One region of the Siphonobacter sp. genome, then DNA from elsewhere that is predicted to be linked to it. Evidence: riboswitches for the same ligand, from Rfam matches in the RefSeq annotation. Region 1 holds a riboswitch; each other region holds the start of a gene.
The links. A riboswitch is a leader RNA that binds a small molecule or an ion and turns the genes downstream of it on or off. The one in region 1 is predicted to bind cobalamin.
Positions count from the first base shown of each region.

Region 2: linked by a shared signal. The riboswitch ahead of ACOJTG_RS15670 (ABC transporter substrate-binding protein) and the one ahead of ACOJTG_RS10735 (cytochrome c biogenesis protein CcdA) in region 1 are both predicted to bind cobalamin.
Region 3: linked by a shared signal. The riboswitch ahead of metE (5-methyltetrahydropteroyltriglutamate--homocysteine S-methyltransferase) and the one ahead of ACOJTG_RS10735 (cytochrome c biogenesis protein CcdA) in region 1 are both predicted to bind cobalamin.
Region 4: linked by a shared signal. The riboswitch ahead of ACOJTG_RS16725 (TonB-dependent siderophore receptor) and the one ahead of ACOJTG_RS10735 (cytochrome c biogenesis protein CcdA) in region 1 are both predicted to bind cobalamin.

Region 1 covers NZ_JBMDWJ010000182.1:2,047-6,713, reverse strand. The annotation lists gene ACOJTG_RS10740 (hypothetical protein) at 551-1,099, shown strand; cobalamin riboswitch at 1,160-1,427, shown strand; gene ACOJTG_RS10735 (cytochrome c biogenesis protein CcdA) at 1,536-2,165, shown strand; gene ACOJTG_RS10730 (TonB-dependent receptor) at 2,245-4,347, shown strand; gene ACOJTG_RS10725 (TetR/AcrR family transcriptional regulator) at 4,627-4,667, shown strand, end outside.
Region 2 covers NZ_JBMDWJ010000253.1:8,796-13,462, reverse strand. The annotation lists gene ACOJTG_RS15675 (AAA family ATPase) at 271-879, shown strand; cobalamin riboswitch at 879-1,150, shown strand; gene ACOJTG_RS15670 (ABC transporter substrate-binding protein) at 1,181-2,392, shown strand; gene ACOJTG_RS15665 (iron chelate uptake ABC transporter family permease subunit) at 2,389-3,426, shown strand; gene ACOJTG_RS15660 (ABC transporter ATP-binding protein) at 3,423-4,418, shown strand; gene ACOJTG_RS15655 (cob(I)yrinic acid a,c-diamide adenosyltransferase) at 4,415-4,667, shown strand, end outside.
Region 3 covers NZ_JBMDWJ010000211.1:251-4,917, forward strand. The annotation lists gene ACOJTG_RS12955 (FUSC family protein) at 1-338, opposite strand, end outside; gene ACOJTG_RS12960 (PolC-type DNA polymerase III) at 560-1,183, shown strand; gene ACOJTG_RS12965 (phosphoglycerate kinase) at 1,255-2,442, opposite strand; cobalamin riboswitch at 2,705-2,920, shown strand; gene metE (5-methyltetrahydropteroyltriglutamate--homocysteine S-methyltransferase) at 3,151-4,667, shown strand, end outside.
Region 4 covers NZ_JBMDWJ010000269.1:38-4,704, reverse strand. The annotation lists gene ACOJTG_RS16730 (PepSY domain-containing protein) at 1-525, opposite strand, end outside; gene ACOJTG_RS16725 (TonB-dependent siderophore receptor) at 572-2,938, opposite strand; cobalamin riboswitch at 3,108-3,368, opposite strand; gene ACOJTG_RS16720 (winged helix-turn-helix transcriptional regulator) at 3,671-4,012, opposite strand; partial or broken gene ACOJTG_RS16715 (alpha/beta fold hydrolase) at 4,134-4,667, shown strand, end outside.

The DNA.
Region 1 (4,667 bases):
AATCAGACGCTTAGTGTCGCAACAAGAGCTTTAGCGAACCAAAGATTAGGTTTGTAATAAAAAAGCTAGCTATTTGAAGGCGTAAACACTTTACGTTCGGGTGCCCTAGCGGTTTAATAGTATCAAGGGTACTGCGAAACTTTGGTTGCAGTAAACCCTAACTGGTTTCTGGTTAGGGTTTATCATTCTGATAATGAAGCCAGACTAATTCAGTAGAAATATACGCAATAAAATAAAAAAACTCCCCATGAAACATGGGGGAGTTTTAACGTTCAACCTTCAACCTATCTGCTTCAAAAGTATAGTCTCTGACTCATAATCAAAGGTTAATTCTATGAATGGCAGACTTTCTCCTGTCAATTGTATCTTCTACTCGTTGAGCGTTTGAAGGGATTAATTAGTGAACGTTAAAGAGCACTTTTGTCCCTTTGCTAAGGCTTAATTGAAGCTTTTTATACTCCGTCTATTCAACGCGTTTGCTTCCCAGTTTGAAACTTTTCTGTTACCTTGTTTGAGAAGATAGTAAAGGTACCTTTTGATGCAGAAAACCATGAGAGCGTTTCGTTTATGGGGTGGATTAATTCTTCTGCTGGGGATTGTATACGGCATTCAGTACGTCTATCATCGCTGGCAACAGCCCTGGGATTACGCCTCAGTGACACCCTCATTAGTGGGCCACTGGTTTGGGCCCTTTAAAGACCCCGATGGTATCCCCAAAACACTCGAACTGGAAATTTTTAAACCGGAAGTAGATTGGCTGAATCGGAAACGCCGGGGTAAAAATGAGCAAAGCTTTACAGGAGTCGCCCGAGTAAAGAGTCGGTTAGGTCAGGAGCAGTACAGAATTGAAGGAGTCGTCCGTAGTTCCCAACAACAGGCTCTAAACCGTATCACTTTTTTATTTCAGGATGAAAATACCCGGCTACGTAATAATTTTAACCTAATGACCGCTGAAGAAGGGGGTACTTGGGAGTCCGATGCTCTGAATCTGACGCTTACGTTCCGGTATATCACCGAAAGTGGAAATGCCTTCTCCAGTAGCAATGACCATCGCTACACAACGACGGTTCCGGTTCGTCTGAAACGGATGAGTCCATAATCCTGAAGAAATATTGAGCTGAAAAAATAGGCTTAGCTCTTTGAATCCTGCAAATTGTCGTACTTTCGCGGCTCAATCGGTGTCCAGTGGATTATTCATTGGGCTTAAAAGGGAATCCGGTGCAATTCCGGAGCAGTACCCGCTGCTGTAAGTTCTTTTAGTTTTCCATTTACAGTTTTCTGTCTACAGTTGATTTTACTGAAAACAGAAGACAGCAAACGGAAAACTCTAAAAATTTCTCAACGATACAAACCACTGTGCCTTCAGGCATGGGAAGGGGTTGAGAAAGGAACGAGCCAGAAGACCTGCCATTGAAACCATACCAACGTGCTTTCGGGAAGAAAAGCAGGAGGCTAGCCTAATCGGTGAGGAGACGCTTGCGTCATCCTCTGGCTTTGTTTTCCCGTAAGCAATAGAATTCATCCGGGAAAACTACATGATTCATCCTTTACTCCTCGATTCGTTCGTACTGGGCATTCAGCACTCCTTCGAACCCGATCACCTGGCGGCTGTTTCCGTCCTGACCAGTGAAAAAAAGAAAGGTCAGCTGTGGCGGGTAGCCTGGCGATCTTCGCACTGGGCGTTAGGGCACGCTTTTTCGCTCATTCTCTTTGCCTGCCTGATCTTACTACTTAAATCCCAGCTATCTCTGGAAGTTGCTTCCTGGGTTGAATACGTGGTAGGACCATTGATGATTTATCTGGGTATTGTCGCCATTCGTCGTAACTTCAAAAATGACCCGGTACGCCCAACGGACGCATCCAACGCGGCAGCTACGCCGCTAAACCGCTCTTTTGGCGTGGGGATGATTCACGGACTGGCGGGTACCGGAGGGGCCTGTACGGTTGCCCTTACGCTGGCGGCCAAAGACGCTTCCACCGCCGTTTGGATCATCATCATTCAAAGCCTGAGTATTCTGCTGGCTATGACCATTTACGGGTGCGTTTTTGCCTTTTCACTACAAAAAGTAGCCCAGCGAACGGAACGCGTGCTTCGCTGGATGAATTACCTCATTGGTGTCTTTTCGATCGCCGTAGGTGTTCTCACGCTAGTTGACTCATTCTAGACTATTGCTTCAGTATTCGTTTACCCTTTATTCATTTTCGATGTTTTCTTCCCCCCAGAAAAAAGCCCTTTGGGCTAGTATGCTTTTATTGCCTGGACTGGCTTACGCTCAAACACCAGCGGATTCAGTATACGCTTTGAGACCCATCGTGGTGACGGCAACCCGCTCGGAGGCTATCTTAGCCGAGGTGCCCCGCAGTTTACGCGTGATTGCCCGTCAGGACATCGCTTTAACGCCTGCCAACGATTTGACGGATATTGCCAAGAAAACCGCTGGCGTACACGTCATTCAGTATCCGAACCTTTCTTCGGGTATCGGGATTCGCGGCTTTCGGCCCCAGTTTTCGGGATTGAATCAACGCACGCTGTTACTCATTAATGGCCGCCCGGCGGGAGCTACTAATCTTTCGACCATCTCACTCAATAGCGTCGAACGCATTGAGGTACTGAAAGGTCCCGCTTCGGCTCTGTACGGATCGCAGGCGATGGGCGGCGTGATCAACGTCATCACCCGCCGATCGCAAGGAACGCCCCAGGGCTCCGCGTACGTGGAGTACGGTAGTTTCAAAACTCTGCAAGCCGGTCTGCAAACGGGTGGCAATCTCACCAAGCAACTGGATTACGATTTGTCATTTGCCTACTTTCAGCGGGCCAATGATTATAAAATCGGGAAGAACAACTGGCTACGCAATGCCTTCGATTTTCGCAATGCGGTCAAACATTACGCCAACCAACCGGATGCGGAGGTCGATGACCGTACTGGCGATGGGCAAACCCGACCGTATACGCAACTCAGTTACTATACCGGAGCCTTGCGACTGGGCTACCAGCTGAGTTCGAAATGGCGGCTGGACGTTCGCGGCGAAACCTTTCAGGCCCGGAATGTACAGTCGCCCGGCGATATTGCTTACGGTATTACGGAATCCAGCAGTAAAGACGTCGAGCGGGCCTCGGGTGAAGTCGCTATATCGGGAAATCTGGGGGTCCATCAGCCGAGTCTGAAAGTATTCACGGCGGAAGAATCGAACACGAATTATACCCTCAATGCTTCGGGCAAACCCGTAGTTCCGTACCGTTCCAATCGTACCGCCAACGCCTGGACGGGCGTACAGCTCAAGGACGTCTGGACGCTGGGACAACATTCATTGGTCTTTGGCTACGATTACCTGAAGGCTTCGACCAAAGGCCGTCGCTGGTCAGACTTAACGACGGAACGGGCACCTACGCAGCCGAATTATGCGTTGATTTCTTCGGCCTTTTACGCCCAGGCCAATTTGAAATGGGGCAAATTGACGCTTCAACCCGGTTTACGGTTTGATCAGATTACCTTTGATGTACAAGCAACACCCTTGTTGACTACCTACCAGCCGGGTAAAAAAACGAATCCGTTTCTGAGTCCGGGTTTAGCCGCCGGGTACGAGATTCTGCCAAGTGTACGGATCAAAGCCAGTGTAGGACGAGCCTTTGTTACGCCGGATGCCTACAACGTAGCCGGGTACTCCGAAGCTCGTACGACGACCGGAAAAATTGCGGTGACGAGCGGTAATCCCGATGTGAAGAATGAAAGCAGCTGGAGTCAGGAAGTAGGGGTATCCTTCGAAAAAGGTGGTTTCTACGCTAATGCTACGTATTTCGCTACGCAGGTGAAAGACCGGATTGCCCGACTGGTGACCGCCGTGAACGAGCCCCTGAGTAATGGCGATGTCATTGTGTCGCGGACCCGTTTTGTGAACGCCGCCGACTCGGACATGAACGGTCTGGAAGCCGAAGCGGGCTACGGCAAGGAAGGTGTTTGGAAGGTATACGCCAATCTGACGTCTATGTTTGAGGCCAAAGAAGTAATCGTAGGGACCGATGATTCGCGTAGTAGCCGTGATATTGCCAATGTAGCCCGGAATCTGGTTTCCTACGGAGCGGAGTATAGCCCGATCAAAAATGTTCGTCTGCGACTGACCGGACGTTACGTAGGCTCCCGCAAGGACATTGACTATACCGATGCCGCCAATCCGGAGATCACGTATGCTCCCTTCATGGTACTCGATGCCGTAGCCGTGTATTCGTTCCAGCAAAAACACCGACTGACCCTTTCCCTTTCAAACTTGACGGACGAAAATTACTACGAAAAACGGGGGTATAACTTGCCGGGCCGTACGGTTTCATTACGTTACACGCTGGCGTTTTAGGCAACGGTAAAACCCAGATTCCTAGAGAATCCCCCAAACGGTACCTCACGGGTTGGGGGATTTTTGTTGAACATTGGAAGGAAAACTATCGATCCATCTTTCTCAATCATTTGCATATTAGTTCTATAAAATGCTCATTAACAGTAGATTATTTATAGTATGTGAATCCTTGTAGACCTGCTCTTTCCATGCACATTTTTGGATTTTCAAAATTAATTTTGGTTTCTAAAACGTTTGTTTCAGAAAAAGACACACCTTTGCAGGGCAATTAGTTGAAGCATGGCAAGAAACGTTGAGTTTAACGAGGAAGAAGCAATTCA
Region 2 (4,667 bases), on a different contig from region 1:
GCTTTACGACATCAGGCCTGCGTTTGATGCTCCTATGCAATTACCCTTACTGATATACTCTATTAATTCTAGTTTTTTATAAAAAAATACAAAAAACCATTATCGTAAGGTAAGACAAGGCTTATCCGGTTGGAATAGGAACGGCACAGATCTATGGTTTGCTGATTCGTATGACTTATCCGATTACTGCCTAGGATTGCCAAACCCACTTTTAGCAGCTGGTTGGTCTGACCATCAGAATTGGTATTTTTGTGGGTCAAACTTTAGGCAATGCAGCGAATCATCATCTCAGGAGGACCCGGAGCCGGTAAGAGTACCTTACTTGAAGCATTACAGGACCGGGGGTATCCTACTTCGGCCGAAGTATCGCGACTCCTGATTCAGGAACAGGTACAGCGGGGTTCCAAGCGGGTTCCCTGGAACGATCTGAGCGGTTTTGCCGGGCTGGCTTTGGAACGAATGCAGAGAGCCTATCAACAAGCTCAGGAACCGCTGACGTTTTTCGACCGGGGCATTCCTGATATTCTGGCGTATCTACGGGTGGGCAACATTCCGGTTCCACCGGAATGGATACAGGTGGCCCATCAATACCCTTACGCTCCCTGGATGCTGATGGCTCCGCCCTGGAAAGAAATTTACGTCAACGACGCCGAACGCTGGCAGACCTTTGCCGAAGCCACACGGCTGTACGAAACTCTATCGGAGGTGTATCAGTCGCTGGGCTATCAGCTGATCGTACTTCCCCAGGTTTCTGTGGCTGAACGCGTGGCTTTTGTGGAAAGTATACTGGAACAAGGATTGCTGCCTGCTTTCACGCCGGAGTCCGGTTTTTGTCAATCAGGCAAGCTTCGTGTTAGTGACCCGACAATTTCTTCGTAGTTTTGCGGCCCCATCCAGGTAACCGTCGTGAGGCGACGGTTTGAAAAGGGAATCCGGTGCAATTCCGGAACAGTCTCCGCTGCTGTAAGTTCTGCAAGAGTTTTGAGTGTTGCGTTTAGCGTTCTGAGTTGTTGAGAATACTCCAAACACTAAACTCAAAACACTAAACTCCCAACATTTCCTAACAAGATACGCCACTGTACCCCTTGGGTATGGGAAGGGGTTGGGAAGGGAACGAGTCAGAAGACCTGCCTGAGTGGTTAACCCCCGACAGCTTTCGGAAGAAAAGCTCGTACGAATCATGATGCATCCTTTGTTTACTTTTCCGCAGAAATGTATGCGGCAATGGGCTCCACTGTTGGTAGTGGCAGCATTCACGCTGGGCTTACTGAGCCAGTGTAGTTCCACCTCTTCCGTTGCCGAACAGGGCGAAGCGGCCGTTAAACACGACTACTTTCCCGAGAAAGTCCAGATCAAACACGCCAAAGGTTTTCGGATTACCTACCGCTCGCATTACAAAGTGGTACAGATTATGAGTCCCTTTGAAAAGAGCACGGATACGGCGACCTATGTTCTCCTGCAACGCGGTACGCCCCGTCCGAAAGGGTACGAGAATAGTCAGCTCATTGAGATTCCCCTGCGTTCGCTGGTGGCAATGTCGTCCATGCATATTGGACTGGTTAGTTTTCTCGACGCCGAAGCTATTCTGGTAGGACTGGGCGATCTCAAGTACGTATCTTCCGAAAAAGTCATTTCCCGTATCAACGAAAAGAAAATTACGCAGGTGGGCAAAGATCAGACGCTCAACGAAGAAACGCTGGTCGCCATGCACCCCGATCTGGTGATGGCCGTGGGGCAACCCAATGCCCGCATGGATCGCTACCAGACGCTCAATGCCGCCGGAGTACCTGTTCTGATCAACTCCGAGTGGGTCGAAACAACACCACTGGGCCGGGCCGAATGGGTGAAGCTGCTGGCAGCCTTGCTCAACCAGGAAGAACGGGTGAATCAGCGATTTGCCGCCGTGGAAAAGGAATACAACCGCCTCAAAGCCCTGACCCGTTCGGTCAAAACACGGCCTAGTATCATTACTGGTACCAGCTACAAGGATTCCTGGTTCGTACCCAATGGCAACAGTTACATGGCTCAGTTTTTCCGCGATGCCGGAACTACTTACCACTGGAATGCCACCCGGGCCACGGGCAGTTTGCCGCTTAACTTCGAAGCCGTGTATCCTATTGGCCTACAAGCCGATTACTGGCTAAATGTAGGCATCAGCGGACGGGACACGAAAAAAGACATCCTGGCCCGCGATGTACGCTACGGGGATTTCAAAGCTTTCAAAACCGGCCAGTTGTATAACTACAGCAAGCGAACCAACGCCCGGGGATCAAACGATTACTGGGAATCGGGGGCCGTTCATCCGGAGCGGGTACTGGGCGATCTAATCAAAATTCTGCATCCCGAACTCCTGCCCGATTACGAACTGTATTACTACAAACAACTCCAATGACACCACGCCTGCGACTCGTGCTGGGTTTACTCCTGGCAGCAACGGTAGTTGGTTTTCTGGTGAACCTTACCCTGGGTTCCGTAGCCATTCCGCTTGGGGAAGTGGTACGTATCGTACTTCACCACGAATCCGAACAGACGGCCTGGCTATTTATCGTTGAAAAAATTCGTATTCCCAAGGCATGTACCGCCGTGCTGGTGGGCTGGGGATTATCCGTGAGTGGGCTGCAAATGCAAACGCTTTTTCGCAATCCGCTGGCTGGCCCCTCCGAGCTGGGCATTACTGCGGGAGCGGGTCTGGGCGTGGCGGCGGTGATGCTGGGCAGTGGAAGCGTTACCAGTCTGTACGCCATTCGGCAACTGGGGCTTTCCGGGAGCTGGCTGATTGTAGGGATGGCTTCGCTGGGTTCCGCCCTGGTACTGGGACTAGTCCTGCTCATTGCCGGACGACTTCGTGACCATGTAGTTCTGTTGCTGGTGGGGGTAATGGTCGGCACGATCACCTTTTCCGTCATTAGTATCTGGCAGTATTTCAGTCAGCCCGAACAGATTCAGGAATATTTACTCTGGACCTTTGGCTCACTGGGTAGCGTACTCGGATCACACCTGTACGTGCTCGCGGGCGTGGTCATGCTGGGGCTGGTACTGGCCTTCGCCTCTTCCAAAGCACTAAATGCTTTACTGCTGGGAGAAGCCTATGCCCGCAGTATGGGACTGACCGTTCGGCGGGCCCGTACCCTGATTATTGCCAGTACAAGTCTGCTTACGGGCAGTATCACCGCATTTTGCGGTCCAATTGGGTTCATTGGAATTGCCGTGCCGCACCTGACCCGTTCGTTGCTGGGCACCTCCAATCACCGCATTCTCATTCCGGCCAATGGCCTAATTGGCAGTCTGTTGATGTTAGGTTGCGACAGCATTGCCCAGCTTCCCGGTACGCAATCGATCTTACCCATCAATGTAGTGACGTCCTTACTGGGGGCTCCGGTGGTGATCTGGATGATTGTCAGTCGTCATAAATCCGTTTTTGTATGAGCCAGCCGCTACTAACGACCCATGACCTGCGGATTGGCTACGCGACGAAATCCGTTGCTGGACCTCTGAACCTGAGCTTGCAGCCGGGTCAGTTGGTCGGTTTGCTGGGACCTAACGGAGCGGGCAAATCGACGTTGATGCGAACCCTTTCGGGTTTACAGGCGGCCTTGAGCGGCGAAATTCACCTGAGCGGGCAAGTACTAGCCAGCTTCGCTCCTACCGATCTGGCCCGAAAACTCAGCCTGGTACTGACCGAACGCGTCGAAGCCGGACACCTGCGGGTTCGCGAACTGGTAGCTCTGGGCCGCACGCCGTACACCAACTGGCTGGGCAGTCTGACGGCGGAAGATCAGCGTAAAGTCGACTGGGCTCTGGAACTAACCGGAACCACGGCCTTTGCCGATCGACGCATTTCCCAACTCAGCGACGGCGAACGGCAGAAAGTCATGCTTGCCCGGGCACTGGCTCAGGATACCGATCTGATTTTGCTGGATGAACCCACCGCTCACCTGGATTTACCGAGCCGGGTGGAATTGATGCGACTGCTGCACGAGCTGGCCCGGCAAACGGGAAAGGCCATTCTGCTTTCCACGCACGAACTGGATCTGGCCCTACAGGCCGCCGACCAGTTGTGGCTCATGGGAACCAACGGCCGTTTTGCTCAGGGTGTACCCGAAGATTTGGTTCTTAACGGTGCGTTTGAACGGACTTTTACGGCCGCCGGTTTTGTGTTTGATCGTCTTACGGGCACTTTCCAGCTGTACCCCTCCCCTACCGGTCCTGCCGTACAACTAACGGGTGAAGTCGGTCCGCTGTTCTGGACCCGACGAGCCTTGTGGCGGGAAGGCTACCGTACGGAGCCTGGGGCTGCCCTTACCGTGGAGGTACAGTCCGATCGCTGGCTCATTGATGGAGCCATTGCGGTCACTTCCATCCAGGCATTACTTGAAGAACTTTCCAAACGGCTCAAGGGCCGATCAATCATACTATGAAAATTTACACCAAAAAAGGCGACAAAGGAACGACGGGTTTGTTCGGCGGTAGTCGCGTCGCCAAAGATGACGTCCGCGTGGAGTGCATTGGTACGCTGGATGAGGTAAACTCAACGATTGGACTATTACGCGTGAAGCTCGGGACTGAGCACGAATGGCAGGCCAATCTGCACAAAATTCAGAAGGATCTGATGGACATGATGTCGCACCTGGCCCGTCCTTCCGACGCGAAAAAAATCAATACGAATC
Region 3 (4,667 bases), on a different contig from region 1:
GCGACGGCAATAGCCAGGAAAAGCGAGAAGATATTAACGCCCGTCAGGACGATAAAAACAATACCAATCAGACAACCGCTAATAGTATTAATAATCCTGGAAATCGTATTACGACGTAAATCGCCAAAATCAGGCTCGGAGACGATGGCTACCGAAATGAGAGCCCATTCTTTTTTCTCGATGTGCAGTAAATCGAGTAACATCCAGGCAATGGCTGCTCCGAGTAAAATCCGGAATGCGTATAAAAAAGTAGTCTTTTTGAGCTCAATTTCTTCTAATAGTGCTTTTTCAAGCTCAATGATTCGTTTCTTGGGGTTGATGAGTGTTTTATAGATCATGGTACTTTTCGGGCTGTGACCAAACGGTCGTACTTTAATGGCTTCTATAAAATTAACGCACAAACTGCCTGAAGAGTTTTGAATATTTTTGTACTATTCTAATAATCTACGCAATCATTTGAACAAAATTTCCAGAATGACTGCTTTCTGGATTCCTGAATCGAAATCCGGTGAATAATAGGGCTATTGCCTTATCTTTGAATTCTACTCAACTTGAACCGATGCCTTATCTTGTTTTAGACCTGGAAATGACTGGCGGTGAACCCGGCTGGAATGAAATCATACAAATTGGAGCCGTTTTGTGCGATGATGACTGGAATGAGCTGGGAACGTATCTGTCGAATGTCTATCCGGAAAATGAAGAAGCTTTCTCGGAATATTCAGCCAAAATTCACGGTCTTAGTCTGAGCGATCTCGACGACGCTCCCATGATTTACGACGTCATCCCACAATTTGAAGAGTGGATACTGGAAAAGCTCGGTCGCCTGCGGGGCCGTACCCAGACGCTGGATAATTCCCAGTACCTGCGGGATGTTATCATTAGCGGACAATCCGTCATCAACGATATTAATTTCCTGCGGTACGCCTATCGGGAAGAGAAAATCAAATGGCCGTATTCCAATAAACTGCTGGATTTACATACGCTCGGCTATTTCACTTTTGAAGTACTGAAAGCCAATGGCAAGCCCGTACCTAAGTCACTGAGTCTGAAAGCCATTGCGGGTTATTTTGGATTGGAACGGGAAGACGCCGAATTTCACAACGCCCTCGAAGACGCACAGCTGACTACGAAATCATTCAAAGAAGTGTTTGCTCTCGCCAAAAAATTTAAACTGGCGGAGTAAGGAAAGAATAAACGATAAAGAGCCGATCCTGTAGGGTCGGCTCTTTATCGTTTGGGCATTTTGTCAGGAAATTAATCCAGAGCCGCTACCCCGGGAAGCGTTTTACCTTCCATGTATTCGAGCAGGGCTCCACCACCCGTCGATACGTAGCTTACGCGGTCACCGTAACCGGCATTGTTTACCGCAGAGGCGGAATCACCACCACCGATGAGTGAGAAGGCTCCGTTTTCTTCCGTTGCCGTCACTACGTACTCCGCAATGGCGTTGGTACCTACAGCAAAATTCGGGAATTCGAATACACCCATCGGACCATTCCAGAGAATCGTTTTCGAATTCAGGATGGCTTCTTTGAATACTACGATCGACTGGTGTCCAATGTCCAGACCTTCCCAGCCCTCGGGAATCTGACCCGAAGGAACCGTCGTTTTGGTGGCGTCGTTGGAAAACTTATCGGCAATCACCGTATCCAGCGGCATCAGTAGATTGACTCCTTTTTCTTTCGCTTTTTCGATCAGCTCCAGAGCCAGCTCCATTTTGTCGTCTTCGTGGATGGAATTTCCGATTTGTCCACCCAACGCTTTCGTGAAGGTGTAGGTCATCCCACCACCCAGAATCAGCGTATCCACTTTATCCAGCAGGCGTTCGATCACCAGAATTTTGTCGGAGATTTTCGCTCCACCCATGATGGCCGTGTACGGACGCTCTACGTTATCCAGAATACGCTGAGCGTTGTCTAGCTCAGCCTGCATCACGTAACCGCTTACTTTGTCAGTAAAGAACTGACCGATTACCGCCGTTGAAGCGTGTGCCCGGTGAGCCGTACCAAAAGCATCGTTTACCCAAACATCACCCAGGCGAGACAGTTTCTCGGCGAAAGCCACGTCTCCTTTTTCTTCTTCTTTGTAGAAACGAAGGTTTTCCAGCAGTAGGATTTCACCGGGCTGCAAGTTAGCGGCCTGATCTACAGCCTGCTGACCAATGGCGTCATCGGCAAATTTTACCGGACGGTTGAAAATCAGCGACAGGGCATTAACCAGGTGTTTGAGCGAATATTTTTCGGTATGACCGTCTTTCGGACGACCCAGGTGCGACATCAGGATTACCGAACCACCGTCGTTCAGAATTTTCTGAATCGTGGGGATGGTAGCTTTGATGCGGGTATCGTCAGTAATTTCATAGCGGTCATTCAAAGGGACATTGAAATCTACGCGGACAAGTGCCTTTTTTCCGGCGAAATTGTACTGGTTCAGCGTCTTCATCAGATAGAATCAGAAGTTTAAATGAGTAATGGTAAGACCACGCGGTAACAAAGTTCTGAAGCGTTAGTCAAGAACGGAACAAATTTAGAAATTCGGCCAAACTTCCCTAAACCTGACGAGTTTTTAAGCGAAACCTCTTAAAATTTTGCTAAAAAGATATACGCTGCAGGAATGAGTAGGTGGAGTAACGTCTTTTCTAAAAAAGATTCTGCTTCCGTATTTAAAAAAACTATGCTCTATATTTGCGGCGTTCTTTGTAATGCCCGTCAATCGGATGGTTGGTTTCGTGGGGAGGTCTTCGCTCCCTAAGGAATGAAAAAGGAATCGTGTGTGAATCACGAGCAGACGTGCTACTGTAAGTACCCGTTTCGCCGCAGCGGAACACGTGCTACCCAAATTTCCCATTGTTCCGCGAGGAATGAGAAGGGGGGCCAGCATGGTACAAGCCAGGAGACTTGCCAACTTTCTCAATGGTCATGCCTTCACGACTAAGGCCTGATGCACGCATTGATTTTACAAATGTTGTAGGCGTTTCTTCGCCCGGTTCTGATGCTCAGAGCGGGTTCGAAAACGTGTATTCTTTTTTCTGACGTTCAGCGACGAACGTGAGCCGGAGATCGTATGCCTACGCATTCGTAACAATTCACCTTTTTTGGCGGGTTGGGTGTTTCAGAGGCGTTTTTTAAACCCTTTTTTAACACAAACAACATGGTTACGCACAACCTGGGCTACCCCCGTGTGGGCAGCAAACGCGAACTGAAATGGGCCAGCGAACAATTCTGGGCCGGAAAAATCTCCAAAGACGAACTCCTCTGGGCCGGACGGCAGGTCCGTCGGCAAAACTGGCAAACGCAACAGGAAGCCGGTATCCAGTGGATTCCTTCCAACGACTTTTCGTATTACGATCAGGTACTGGATACGGCCCTGATGGTAGGGGCGGTACCCGAACGATACCAGTCGCTGATTGACGGCAAGAGTAATCGCGAACTGGAAATCTACTTCGCCATGGCCCGGGGTATTCAACAGAATGGGCTGGACATCAAAGCCATGGAGATGACGAAATGGTTTGATACCAATTACCACTTCATCGTACCGGAGTTTCTGAAAAATCAGCAGTTTAAGCGGTATTCCGATAAAGTCATTCACGACTTTGAAGATGCCAAGCAAATGGGTATTCTGACGAAGCCCGTGTTGCTCGGCCCCGTATCGTTTCTGTTACTGGGCAAAGAAAAAGAAGCGGGTTTCCATCGCATTGATCTGCTCGAACGCCTGCTGCCCGTGTACGCCGACGTACTACGCGAACTGGCTACCCGAGGTACGACCTGGGTACAGCTCGACGAGCCCTGCCTGACGCTGGACTTATCCGAAAATGAGCAAATCGCTTTTCAGCAGGCCTACGAATACCTAGCTCGGGCAGTACCTCAGCTATCCTTGCTGGTGGCCACGTATTTTGAAAGCATACAGCCCAACCTGGCCCTGACCCTACAATTGCCCGTAGCGGCTTTGCACGTGGATTTGGTACGCGGCAACGAACAACTGGAAGTCATCTTGGCCGATACCAGTTTTGTCGCTTCGCAACGAATCCTTTCGCTAGGCGTAGTAGACGGACGAAACGTCTGGAAAAATGACTTCACGCAATCGCTGACCCTGATTCAGCGAGCGGTGGAGGTACTGGGAAAAGATCGCGTCTGGATTGCTCCGTCCTGCTCCCTGCTGCACGTACCGTATGATCTGGATTCGGAGAAAAACGAAGCGGTACTGACGCCCGAAATTAAAAACTGGATGGCCTTTGCCAAGCAGAAACTCGGTGAAGTAGTAACGCTGGGACGTCTGGCCAAGGGAGAAGCTCAGGCATTACTGCTGGAAAATCAGGCGGCTCTGGAAAGTCGCCGGACGAGTTCGCTGATTCACAAATCTCCCGTTAAAACGCGGGTACAGGCCGTACAATCGGACGATTTTGAGCGGGATAGTGCCTTTGCTATTCGTCAACAAATTCAGGGAGAAAGCCTGCAATTACCGCTCTTTCCCACGACGACCATTGGCTCCTTTCCCCAAACCGACGAGGTACGGCAATGGCGGGCGAAGTACAAGAAAGGCGAAGTAACCCAGGCTGAATACGAAGCGTTTGTAGAAGCTGAAATCGAAAAATCCATTCGCTGGCAGGAGGAAGTGGGACTGGACGTGCTGGTACACGGCGAGTTCGAGCGTAATGACATGGTAGAGTA
Region 4 (4,667 bases), on a different contig from region 1:
TTCGTTTGAAAAAGGAGACACGTATACATAAGTCCCCGCTTCGTCGCCCATTTGCATGCGATACACTTCGGGCAGGTAGCCCTGCGACCGGTGAGCCGCCATCCACTGATCGATCTCTGTTAATTTTTCAACCTGCTGTACCCTCGCATGGGTCCAGTGCTGAGCCAATTGACGAGCGAAGCTTTCACTGGCATAGGGCAAAATAGTCGGGTTATCCGCGTAGATACTGAGCTGGCGGTTTTGTAGGGTAACGATCCGATATACGGGCCGATCCCGTATCATCCCCAAGCGAATGGATTTGATGGAATCCGTTACTCCTGCTCTAGTAATCGCTTCTGCCGGCCTTAACAGGCAGGTTGTCAAATCAATCGGAGGCGTTTGTTGCAGCTTCTGGTGTGATTTGAGCGTCGGATACGACACGTACATCATCATTAGTCCCGACAGAAACCAGACCAGAAACAGTAGACTCAAGGCAAATCCCAGGTAGCGATGAACGAGCCGAATGGCTTTGGTGACTGTTTTCACGAAAGATATACAAAGCCGCAGACTCCAAAAGTCCGCGGCTGAAAGGTTAAAGTTGGTAACTAAGCGTCAGCAGATAATGACGGGTGGCTCCGGGATAAAACTGCCGGGTTAAGATCACGTTGGTGAAATAGCGTTCGTTAAACAGGTTATTCACATTCGCCCGAATGCCCACGCGGTTCAGCTGATACCCCAGGGCCACATCGACGGTCCGATAGGCCGGCAAAACGTACGTATTCGCCGAGTTGGCGAAGGCTTCGCTTTGATAGTTGAAGCCTACCCCGGCATTCAGCCCTTTCAAGTTTTTTTGCTGAACCGTGTAGTTTATCCAGGCATTTACCAGATGCTTCGGAGCCAGCACCGCCGTTTTACCCGCCACGGGGTTTATCTCCGCACTAGCGTAGGGTAAATATTGGGCTTCGGTAAAGGTATAACCCGCCGTCAGATCCAGGCCCGCGACGGGATTCCCCTGAGCTTCCACTTCAAAGCCTTTCGATTCTGCCGAACCCACACGTTTAAAAACGCCACCGGGCAGACTTTCCACCTGATTGTCTTTTCGCATGTAGTACACCGAAGCCGAAGCGGCAAATTTTGATGACAGTTCCAGTCGGGAGCCCACTTCGGCCTGATAACCCGTTTCGGGATCGAACGTCTCCCCGTTTGGAGCTACCCGGCGGGAGGGTTTGAAGTACGTTGAGTACGAGGCGTAAACGGATAAAGGTGCAATGGGCTGATAGACTAGGCCCAGCCGATAGGTCAGGGCATTCCGGGCTATGGTTGATTTGGCTCCGTAGCTGGTTACCCGGCGGTCTTTATCCACCTGATCGGTGTAATATTCACCTTTGAATACATCGTAACGCAATCCTACCAATGCTTTAATTTTCTCGGAAAACCGGATAAAATCCTGGAAGTAAATGCCGTGTACCGTTTCATCCGTAGCCCGGTAGAAGGTATCGTAGTAGTCAATATACCCTTGGTTTTCTATGGGATTTTGTACGGGAATGGTTGCTCCTTTGCCGGGGCCAAAAATGGTCCCGTTATACGTCTTACGATTCAGTACGCTAAGCGAATACCCCAGCAAAATCTTTTGCGAAACCTTAGCGGTGTTGAGGTCGTAGGTCAGCTCCAGCTGATTTTGTAAGGGCTTGGTGAGGTGATTGAAGTAGTAGGGAAACGAGCGGGTAATGGAATCCCGCCGGGTATTGAGCGTCAGTTCTTCCGTTGAAAAATAATCGATGTTATCGTCCGAATACGAGAGTTGATTGGAAAGTTTCAGGTTGGCCATAAGCTCCCGCACGTAACGAAACTGAACATCCGTTCGCGTATGCTTTAAAAAATCAGCGGGGTCGTTGTAACGCGTCGTTAGATCCATGCCGGGAACCAGCACGCCCCCCGCCAAAACGGGGATACCCGAATCCGTGCGGTACACATCTTTATTGGCTCCCACCGACAAATAGAAGTAATCCTTGCGGGTGGGCGTGTATTCCAGGGCCACGTAGGCATTGTTAGTAGAGACACCCGCCTGACGGAAACCGTCGGTATTCGACACCCCGAAATCCATCCGGTACCGAAGCTTCGGGTTGATCGAACCACCCGCACCTGCCCGCATCCGGCGGGTATTGAAACTCCCGTAAGCCGCGGAAAAATTAGCCTTGAAATCGGCCGTAGGCTGCTTCCGTACGATGTTGATGATACCGCCCAAAGCCGAGTGCCCAAACAGAACGGAGGCCGGGCCTTTTAGTAGTTCGATGCGTTCGACGTTGGCTATATTCGTGTTGGGGGCACTCGTGGAAATGTTATGTCGCTCATCCCGAACGCCATCCATCAGTACCACGAAATTGCTGAACCCGCGAATGGTGAAGTGCTGAAAACCGCCGTAGGTGTTGTTGGAACGAACGCCCGTGGTATTTTTCATGGCCTCCCCCAAATCATCGATACCGCGTTGCTCGATGGTTTTTGAACTGACCGAGCTGGTAGACAAAGGCAGATCCCGCAGCGGAACATCGATCTTGTTAATCGCCGAAAAGGAACGGTTTCGCTGACTAGTTACCGTCACGACCGAAAGCTCGTGGGTTTTCTGGTTAAGCTGATAGTGCAGGGGCAGGGTTTCGCCGGCTTTGACCTGTACCTGAACCTGACGCACTTCATACCCGATGCCGCTCAGCGTGAGGGTATACGCTCCCGCCGGAATCGCCTGCAGTTTGAAGCTGCCGTCGGCCTGGGTGATCACTCCCAGACCCATGGGCTCCAGACGAATGGAAATACCGGGGATGGGTTCCTGGGTTTCCGTTTCAATCCGCCCTTCCAGCGAGCCGTTTTTGTGTTGTGGAAAGGCCTCTAAGAGTACACCGCAGAGCAGTACCCAGGTGGTAAAAAGGACTTTGCTACTTAATCGTGAAGTAGAAATGGGGAGCATAACTTTTAACTAAAAAGGTTAAAAGTTCTTCGCTTGCGTTCTAGCTAATGATGAGACAGAGATACAGAAGAAATCAGGAAAGCTTACGCACGGGCGTACGCATATCGGCACAGTGGTGCCCATACAACAAAGCAAAGCTCCCCTTGATAACGCTCTAAACCGTGAAAGCATGATCAGCTAAGAAAAAGGCAGGTCTCCTGACTTGTTCCATTTCAGACGCCTTCCCATACCGAATGATACAGTGGCTCATTTGTCTGAAACGTGTGCCGTTTACAATTTACAGTTTGCCGTTGTCAATGTTTGAATAATTGAAAACGGCAAACGGTCAACCGCAAATGGCGTAGAACTTACAGTTGCACGACAGCTCGTGATTTACACACGATTCCCTATTAATCTGTCTTTCGACAGAACCTTTTTCCGTGGAATAAGAAGTAAAGAACTTGAATGAGGCCGCGAAGGTAGGCTAAAATTGATAGATTAAAGCAGGAAGAGATAACATTACCTAATGTCCTTGTTCAACCTTACTCAGGTTTAGCCCGATTAACTACGGTTTAGACAGACACGGCAAAAGAGTAACATCAATAGGAATACATCTAGTTTCTATCCGACGAGCGACTGGATGTATATGCTTACAGTCCTTCCCATTTCGCTACTGTTTACGTCTATTCAATCCCATTGCTGACTCCATTGATTAGTGGAGACGATTCAGTATAGAAGGGAAGGTAACGCTTTCTATTTCCCCACAATCTCTTTTCTGAAATGCTTCCCCCAGTTGCGTAATTCGACTAACAGGTCTTTCATCGATAGGCCCAGGGGCGTCAGGGCATATTCTACCGTGATGGGCATACTGTCGTACAGCGTACGGGTAATGAGCTGATTTTCTTCCAGTGCCTTTAATTCCTGCGAAAGCATTTTTGGGGAGATTTCTGGAATATCCCGCTGGATTTCACCGAAGCGTTTGTTGCCATACGTCAGGGAAATGATAATGGGAATCCGCCATTTGCCCTGAATGACTTCCATGGCATCTTTGGCTACTTTCAATTCATACTGGCAAGCGGGTTCGGTGCTTTTCATGCTTGGTTACGGTTCATACGTACTTACTCTAAGGTAACTACTTACCCACAGGTAACAGCTATCTTTTCGAAAGTGAATGTAGCTAGTTTTGTCGCATTCACACTACTGAACAAGATCATTCATGAAAAATCTGTTTTTCCTACTCGCGTTTCTAGTATCTACCGTTAGTCTGGCCCAATCACGTACGCCACGAACCTTTCTGCTCGTGCACGGGGCCTGGTCGGGTGGGTGGGATTACGCTAAAGTGGATGCCTTACTAACGACTAAAGGGGATAAAGTCTACCGACCAACGCTTACGGGTTTGGGCGAACGCGTGCATTTGTCCAGTGCAAGCGTCAACCTGAGTACGTACATCTCGGATATTGTGAATGTGATCCGGTTTGAAGATCTGCACAACATAATTCTCGTTGGACATAGTTACGGCGGCATGGTCATAGCGGGTGTAGCGGAGCAGGTACCCGACCGCATTCGGCAACTGGTATACCTGGATGCGATGGTACCCAATGACGGCGAAAGTGCCAAGGATGTTTGTGGCCCGATCTGGGACGCCCTGATGGTACCGCACATCAAAGACAGCGTGATGACCTATCCGTTCGGTCCTACCAAATCCACGCCGCCCATGGACGTGCCCCAGCCCATCAAAACCTATACGGAG